Regions from separate parts of the Kluyvera ascorbata genome, predicted to be linked through region 4. Evidence: predicted binding sites of a transcription regulator. Region 4 holds the regulator's gene; each other region holds the start of a gene.
What was found. The regulator LexA, encoded in region 4, represses DNA repair genes until DNA is damaged. The targets are predictions, from matches to a motif close to TNCTGTATGTACATACAGNA.

Region 1 (2,205 bases), 1.2 Mb from region 4:
CCTGCACGATGCGCTCACGCGGCGTCACGTAGTGCGATTTCGGGTAGATGGTAAAGCGCTGGATGGTTGAATCAACGTGGCCAGTCAGCGGGTCAAACAGCGAGAGGCGTTCCACCTCTTCGTCAAACAGCTCAACGCGCAGCGCCAGGTCATCCGATTCCGCCGGGAAGATATCGATAACTTCGCCGCGCACGCGGAAGGTCGCACGTTGGAACGCCTGATCGTTACGGGTGTACTGCAGCTCGGCCAGACGACGCAGAATGGCGCGCTGGTCGATAATCATGCCCACCGTCAGGTGCAGCATCATTTTGAGGTACAGATCCGGGTCACCCAGACCGTAGATAGCGGATACCGAGGCCACGACCACGACATCGCGGCGTTCCAACAATGCTTTGGTGGCGGACAGGCGCATCTGTTCGATATGTTCGTTCACCGAGGCATCTTTTTCGATGAAGGTATCCGAGCTCGGGACATACGCTTCCGGCTGATAATAGTCGTAGTAGGAGACGAAGTACTCCACCGCATTCTCCGGGAAGAACGCCTTCATCTCGCCATACAGCTGTGCGGCCAGCGTTTTGTTCGGTGCCAGCACCATCGTTGGGCGCTGAAGGTCAGCAATGACGTTGGCGACGGTAAAGGTTTTCCCCGACCCGGTCACGCCCAGAAGCGTCTGGTGCGCCAGGCCGTCTTCCAGCCCCTCTTTCAGGCGTGAAATGGCAGCAGGCTGGTCGCCTGAAGGACTAAACGCAGAATGCAATTTGAAGGGTTTGCTCATGAATAACGCTACCTGATGACGGATGGGCCGGGCTGGAGATTAATTCTACTCGTCACCTGCCGAATTGCCAATAAAAAATACTGGATATAAAAACAGTAATCACTTATCGTATTTCGTCTATCCGGGGCAATAACCAGCGTCAGCGGCTGAAATTTATTCTCTGACAAGATAAAACACCAACCAGATAAGGTTATCCCCAGAATTTTTTCTCTTTTAACATTTGTCAATATACGTCATGAAAGTTTTATGGCAATCCGCAGCACTTTTTATTACGCCATTGCTTTTATTCATCTTATTGATAATAAAAGAAAAGTACTAAAAGCCGTGTTTCGCACCAATTCGGGCGCAGGCCGCATGTTCTCTCGTTTACCGCAGGTTTTCTAACTCTAATACACAGGGTTATCCACAGGAATAGTGGATAACTACCTCTAGCCCCTATCCCCCGGCACCCGGCGATTTGCGCAACGGCGTGTCAACGTGAATGAAAAAAAATATTTTATCCCCGATTTTGATATTTATCAGCGAAAAAGCACGCCCATTTTGTCCATCAAAACAGGCGATTTCCTTACGTTATCTGCGGGTTAGTGCTTACGAATGAAGAGGGATAACGAAGCAATGGGCGTGCCAGAAAAGCGCTTAAAGTGCGCTCAGGTCGAGGTATTGGCCCAACAACGGTGAATCCACGGCCTCACCGAGCCACGGAATTTCACCAAGCATGGGGGCTGGAATCATCCGCTGAAGCGTACTGAGGTATTCGCTATGACGACGACCCGGCGGGGTCACATCATTGGCAATCCAGCCTGCCAGCCGCAGCCCCGCTTGCTGTACCGCCTGTGCGGTCAGCACCGCGTGGTTGATACAGCCAAGCTTAACGCCCACCACCAGAATCACCGGCAGTTGCTCCATCTTGACCCAGTCTGCCAGCGTCAGCGTCGTGGAGAGCGGCGTAAACCAGCCTCCCGCGCCCTCAACCAGCACCCAATCCGCTTCCGCTTCCAGCGCACGTAAACCGGCAGACAGAATGTCAGCCTCAATAGGCCGCTGTTCGTCGGCGCTGACGATATGCGGAGACGTAGGTTCTGCAAAGGTATACGGATTCACCTGCTCGTAGCGTAACGGCAGCACGCTGTTGCGTTGCAGCGCCAGCGCGTCGCTGTTGCGCAAACCGTCGTCGGTCATTTCACTGCCGGAGGCCACGGGCTTATAACCTGCCGTACGACGCCCCAGAAGACGTGCCGCCTGTAACAGCGCGGTGCTGGCAACGGTTTTACCAACTTCGGTATCGGTGCCGGTTACATAAAAGCGTTCAGTCACGCGAGATAACTCCTGTAAAAAGATGGTAAGTCAGCGGGTATGCGCCCGCCTGAGACGGCCACGCCAGTTGAAGCTGTTGTAGCCTGCCCCGCGTCAGCGGCTGCTGACTGCGCCCT
Region 2 (2,205 bases), 110 kb from region 4:
ATAAGCTCGGGCTGGCGGTCCAGCGCCAGCAGGAATGCCGGTTCGACGGGAATAAACATCAGGACATAGTCCAGTGAACGCAGCCCCGGGAGCTGCTGGTAATCTTTGCGCCCCAGCATCCGAATGTGGTTACGCACTGCGGCAATATGCTCCTGCAGCGCGGCTTCGCGGGTGTAATCATCTTCGGCGTTAAAGTAGCGCTCGTAGGCCACCAGCGTCATTTTGGCATCCACCACCACGTCTTTGCGGTGCGGCAGGCGCACGATAACGTCAGGCTGCATACGGGAATTGGCATCGGTGTTGATACTCACCTGAGTTTCATATTCGTGCCCTTCACGCAGACCAGATGCCTCCAGCACACGCGTGAGCACCACTTCACCCCAGTTCCCCTGGGTTTTGTTGTCGCCTTTTAGCGCGCGGGTCAGGTTAACCGCTTCCTGCGCCATCTGGGCATTGAGCTGCTGGAGGTTGCGAATTTCATGCGCCAAGGTGTGACGCTCGCGCGCCTCCTGACCAAAACTTTCCTGAACCTGACGGCGAAAACCATCAAGCTGTTCACGAAGCGGCGTAAGGAGACCATGTAAGCTCTGGCGGTTTTGCTCCTCCACCCGACGGTTGCTCTGCTCAAAAATACGGTTCGCGAGATTTTCAAACTGCTCGCTCAGACGCTGTTCGCTGTTGAGCATCAAACGGTATTTTTCATCACCGTGCTGCCGCGTGGTCTCCAGCAGCGTAGTGACCTCTCGTAGATCAACTTCCAGCGACGAGTTGATTTCTCGCAGGCTGCGCAGTTCGTTGTTGAGCAGTTCGCACTCTTCACGCCAATGGGCGTTCTGGGCAATTTGCTGTTTTGCCGCGCTAAGCTCAGCGTACACATCACGCTCTTCAGCTAGTTGTTCGGCCCGCTGCTGCGCAACACGATAGCTTGCGGCCAGCCAGCCAATCGCTATGCCCGCCAGCGCGACCAACGCATAAATCACTACGGCAATATCCACAACGCCTCCTGCTTGAACCCGTTATCTGCACAAAATAGAATTGTGCTGTATAAACGTCCAGTTTTAAAGCGGTTTCCTGCGAGGCTCAGCGCAAAAATCATTATTAAATATTCATAAGGTAAATTAAAAAATAAGTAACTTTATTTTAAACAAATAAAATAGAGTAGAGAAATATATTTAATACGTTAAAACAAAAGCGTGTCACAAATTACCACTGCGTTTTTATTGCCTGATAAAAACATTCAAGATAATCTATCGAAAATTAGTTCTCACTCAGACACTGGCGCCACTAATATACAAAAAATCAATAAACATCTGATTCTTGTTTTTTTTCATTTTTACAGCTCTAATTTAAATAAACGCTGAATCACTGCTTTATTTTATCACCTCAATGAACACAATAACTAACGGAGAATATTATGGAATTTGGGACATGGATAAAAAAAAGAATTGCCGGGGAAGATGCCGTTCTTGGAGTCCCCAGGGAGAGGCAAAACTTAAATGGTCTGATACTCGAAGAGGCAATTGCCTATCATATTGCCTGGCGAGAACGTTGGTTAACTGCATTGCGTGAGAATAGAGGACACGATTTTGATATTACGCAGGTTTCCAGCGATGCAGTCTGCCAGGTAGGGAAATGGATATACAACGAAGGTGCATCATTCGCCAACTATCCTGAATACGAACACTTCCGCATTCTGCATGCAAAATTTCATCAATGCGCTGGGAATATCGTTGCGTTACATCAGAAAGGCCATTTTCTGGATGCCTTCGCCGCCGTCAGTAATGATCTAATGCCATTGTCTGAAGAAGTAGGACTGTCGCTTGGCGCATTGCTGGAAGCCTCACAGCGCTAAATACAAAAAAGGCCTCATAATGAGGCCTTCAATCATCTCAGACCTGATTACAGCAGGCGGCGTGCCGCTTCCACCACGATTTTCACCGCGTGGCTTTCAGTCTGCTTCATGGTCTCAGCATTTGGGATTTCCTGCTGGGTACGGTTAACGATAACCCCAGCAACCATCCCTGCGCGCAGACCCTGGCTTGAGCACATGGTCAGCAGCGTCGCGGACTCCATCTCGTAGTTCATCACGCCCATTGACTGCCACTCTTCCATGGAGCCTTTGAAGTTTCTTACTACGCGACCGGAGAAGGTGTCATAGCGTTCCTGACCCGGGTAGAAGGTGTCAGAAGAGGCGGTAACGCCCAC
Region 3 (2,205 bases), 1.4 Mb from region 4:
GATACGCTGATTGGATGCGGTATTGCCTGGGTTGCCGTCAGTTTTATCTGGCCTGACTGGAAATTCCGCAATCTGCCTCGCGTGCTGGAGCGCGCAGTTGACGCAAACTGCCGCTACCTGGACGCAATTCTGGAACAGTATCACCAGGGGCGCGATAACCGTCTGGCCTATCGAATTGCACGTCGTGATGCGCATAACCGGGATGCAGAGCTCGCCTCAGTGGTCTCAAACATGTCGACGGAACCTAAGGTCACCCCGGAAATGCGAGAAACTGCGTTTCGGCTGCTCTGCCTCAACCACACCCTGACCAGCTATATTTCCGCTTTAGGTGCCCATCGGGAAAAACTGGCTACAGCAGAAATACTGGCTCTTCTGGACGATGCGGTGTGCTATGTCGATGATGCGCTACACCACCAGCCTTCTGATGAGGAACGGGTGCAGCAAGCTTTATCTAACTTAGCCGCACGAATCCAACATCTCGAACCTCGCCCGGACAGCAAAGAGCCATTGGTCTTACAACAAATTGGCCTGATGATTTCGTTGCTACCTGAAATCTGTCGTTTGCAAAAACAGGTTATGGCCTGACCCCCTCCGTTTTCACGTGGGCTAATGCCCATTCCTGTAGCTCCTGGCGCCGTTGCGCCGGGAGCGCGGCTGAGTGAACGCCCATAATCGCCCCTTCCAGAGAATACAGCACATTAATACTCAGCTGCTTACGAATCTTACGCAGCCGAATCCATGCCATTTCTGCCCCCAGATGCTGAAGCATTTGAGCATCTTTAATTCCCGCTTCACTTAACAACAGCTCCATATGAAATGAGAGATTAGGCAGATCTTTTATCCGTAATGATTTCTGTTGTTTCTTTTCTCGAAGCGCATCCTCGAGAGAAAATTTGCCAAGCTGAAGTAAGACCGGTTCGTCAGACCAGAGCCGCTCGCCAACATGGAAATACTTTAACTGCTGTGAACACCCTCGCTTACGTAATGTCAGTAATGGAGGCGAATGCTGAGCCTGATAGGTCGCACTTTCCTCGCACATCCTCAGGTAGAGTTCCCCTTCAGAGACCATTGCAAATACCGCATCATTGACGGCAAGACTATAGCCACCAAACAGCGCCCGCGACTTGATTTTGCCCAACAGCGAAAAATATTTCTGGGACTGATAAATCCGTTTATATGATATTTTCTTCATGATTAATCCTTAATAATCATGGACATGGATGCATTAAATTTGTTAATGGAAGACATAACAAGCAACATAGGCGCGTTCGTTCGACACGGCAAGGTGAATTTGCCTTTGTAGGCATTTAGAGTGCAATTTTGCGAGTTGCTTTCAGAAAATGAGGTTGATCTTTAATCTTCAGGGTAGTACTGTATATTCATACAGTAACCCACAGGGCTGGATTAACTATGTATACTTCTGGTGTTGTAAATCATTCTTCTGCTGCGGTCTCGACTACCGCTTCCCATACTTTTACATCAGTAAAAGATTCCTCAACCGCTTTGGTTAGCGAAGTGCTTTATCGGGAAGATCAGCCGATGATGGCGCAGCTATTGCTACTGCCCCTGCTACAGCAGCTCGGTCAGCAGTCTCGCTGGCAGCTGTGGTTAACACCGCAGCAAAAGCTCAGCCGCCAGTGGGTGCAAGCATCTGGCCTACCGCTGACAAAAGTGATGCAGCTACGTCAGATGCCTCCAGGCGACATGCTCGACTCCATGGTTCGCGCATCTCGTACGGGGAATTATAGTGTGGTTATCGGCTGGTTGACGGAAGATTTATCAGCGGAAGAACATGCCCGATTACAACAGGCTGCCGAAGACGGTAACGCGATGGTGTTTATTATGCGACCAGTTCACTCTGCCTCTCGTTGTGCTGGACAATTTAATGGGCTAAAAATTCACTCAAATTTGTATCATTGAAGAAAATTAGGAATTTTCCTGGCCTTTTTTTTGCAGTTTTTTTATCTCCTCGATTTTATGAATGATTTTAGGTAGAACGCTTGTCTGGTGCGGTTCTGGGTGTTTTGCATCGTTTAAATTTTCGACACATTTGTTAAATATTGCGTATACAACTCTTTTTTTTTCATAAGCCTGACGGAGTTCACACTTGTAAGTTTCCAGCGACGTTGTAGACTTTACATCGCCAGGGGTGCTCAGCTTAACACCGCAGATATCTGCTGAGTAATTACTAAGCCACGCCCCCGG
Region 4 (2,205 bases):
AGCGTATTCCGCAATCGCCGTTGCCAGCGCCGCGCCCTGCACGTTCATGTGCAGCCCCATCACCAGCCATAGATCAAGAACGATATTCAGCACGTTGCCGACGATGAGCAGTACCACCGGAGCCCGCGCGTACTGTACGCCCAGCAGCCAACCCAGCAACACCAGGTTCGCCAGTGCGGCTGGCGCGCTAAGCCAACGAATAGCGAGGAAGCGCCGGACCTGTTCCAGCACCTCGCCGCTGCCGCCAACGATAGAGAGCGCCAGATTTATCAACGGTGTTTTAAACAATACGATAAGCAGCCCTGCGCCCAACGCCAGAAGCAGTGGCTGCACCAGCGCGCGAGCCAGCGCCTGCGGATTTTTCGCACCGAACGCCTGCGCCGTGAGCCCGGTAGTGCTCATTCGCAGGAACAGCAGCAGCATAAACAGGAAGCTGGTTGCCGTAGCACCAATGGCGACGCCGCCCAGATAGACGGGGCTATCGAGGTGGCCAATAACGGCGGTATCGACCAGGCCCAGCAGCGGCACGGTGATGTTGGAGAAGATCATCGGTAGCGCAAGGCGCCACAGCGCCTTATCGGCGTGAGTAAGTAGCGGCATGAGTATCGACCAGAACGAAAAAAGGCTGCGATAGCGGAAGTATCGCAGCCATTAGAATCAGGGGAGAGTTACAGCCATTCGCCGTTGCGGATAACGCCAACGGCCAGCCCTTCGATGGAGAAATTCTGCTGGCGCAGATCGACCACGATAGGTTTAAATTCGCTGTTTTCTGGCAGCAATTCGACGACGTTGCCCTGTTTTTTCAGGCGTTTTACCGTCACTTCTTCATCAATACGCGCCACGACAACCTGGCCGTTACGTACATCCTGGGTTTTATGTACGGCAAGCAGGTCGCCATCCATAATACCGATGTCTTTCATCGACATGCCGCTGACGCGTAGCAGGAAATCCGCGCTTGGCTTAAACAGAGACGGGTCAACCTGATAGTGACCTTCGATGTGCTGCTGCGCCAGCAGCGGTTCACCCGCCGCCACGCGGCCCACCAGCGGCAGGCCCTCTTCTTCTTCCACCAGCAGGCGGATACCGCGAGAAGCGCCTGAGACAATCTCAAGCACGCCTTTACGTGCCAGCGCTTTCAGGTGCTCTTCAGCCGCGTTTGGGGAACGGAACCCCAAGCGTTGAGCAATTTCCGCACGCGTTGGCGGCATGCCCGTCTGGCTGATGTGATCCCGGATGAGATCAAACACCTCTTGCTGCCTGGTCGTTAACGCTTTCATTCCGCCCCCTGGGTGTATATACAGTTATGCTGTGAGTATATACAGCTACTGGCTATTTTGGAACCGTAAAACTCACGAAATCAGGCAGTTTTCGCAGGTTTAGTGAAAATGAGCCCACAGTAAGATGACCCAGGTGATTACCGCCACGAAAATGGACAGCAGCACCGCCGCCGAACCCATGTCTTTTGCCCGGCCAGACAGCTCGTGATACTCGGAGCCGATGCGGTCAACCACCGCTTCCAGTGCACTATTGAGAATTTCCACTATCATCACCAAAAGGACCGATCCGATGAGCAGGACACGGGTGATGGCATCGACATCCAGCCAGCAGGCGATAATAATCGCGATAACAGAGGCTACCCCTTCCTGGCGGAATGCCGCTTCATTGATCCACGCCGCGCGGAATCCTTTCCAGGAATAACCCGCAGCTTTGATGATTCGGGTAATCCCAGTGGTATTATTGGCCATCTCAAGAACCTTTTTCGTTTTTACGTCAATGACAATGCGTGATATGAGGCGGTAGAACAGAAATTTCACCGACTTTCTGATATTCTTGCCGCGCATTTGCATGATTAACCAGAGGCTTTACATCGTTTATGTCCGGCTGGCCACGAATTTACTACAAATTACTGAATTTACCATTAAGTGTTCTGGTAAAAAGCAAGTCTATTCCGGCACAACCTGCCCAGGAATTGGGGCTTGATACGTCGCGCCCTATTATGTACGTCCTGCCTTATAACTCTAAGGCTGACTTGCTGACGCTGCGCGCTCAGTGCCTGGCGCACGATTTACCCGATCCGCTTGAACCCCTGGAAATCGACGGTACGCTACTGCCGCGCTACGTCTTTATCCACGGCGGCCCGCGCGTGTTCACCTACTACACGCCGAAAGAAGAGTCGATCAAACTGTTCCACGACTACCTCGATCT

Region 1: uvrB (excinuclease ABC subunit UvrB) is a predicted target of LexA. The motif match lies at 854-873, and genes of this name have one in related genera.
Region 2: rmuC (DNA recombination protein RmuC) is a predicted target of LexA. The motif match lies at 1,039-1,058, and genes of this name have one in related genera.
Region 3: sulA (SOS-induced cell division inhibitor SulA) is a predicted target of LexA. The motif match lies at 1,370-1,389, and genes of this name have one in related genera.

Annotation. Positions count from the first base shown of each region.
Region 1 covers NZ_CP096201.1:3,451,586-3,453,790, forward strand. The annotation lists gene uvrB (excinuclease ABC subunit UvrB) at 1-775, opposite strand, end outside; gene MY052_RS16480 (hypothetical protein) at 1,022-1,159, shown strand; gene bioD (dethiobiotin synthase) at 1,412-2,089, opposite strand; gene bioC (malonyl-ACP O-methyltransferase BioC) at 2,082-2,205, opposite strand, start outside.
Region 2 covers NZ_CP096201.1:4,808,137-4,810,341, forward strand. The annotation lists gene rmuC (DNA recombination protein RmuC) at 1-995, opposite strand, end outside; gene MY052_RS22970 (CZB domain-containing protein) at 1,415-1,852, shown strand; gene udp (uridine phosphorylase) at 1,900-2,205, opposite strand, start outside.
Region 3 covers NZ_CP096201.1:3,253,426-3,255,630, forward strand. The annotation lists gene yccS (YccS family putative transporter) at 1-585, shown strand, start outside; gene MY052_RS15620 (TfoX/Sxy family DNA transformation protein) at 575-1,192, opposite strand; gene sulA (SOS-induced cell division inhibitor SulA) at 1,411-1,920, shown strand.
Region 4 covers NZ_CP096201.1:4,697,489-4,699,693, forward strand. The annotation lists gene dinF (MATE family efflux transporter DinF) at 1-600, opposite strand, end outside; gene lexA (transcriptional repressor LexA) at 669-1,277, opposite strand; gene MY052_RS22480 (diacylglycerol kinase) at 1,377-1,745, opposite strand; gene plsB (glycerol-3-phosphate 1-O-acyltransferase PlsB) at 1,874-2,205, shown strand, end outside.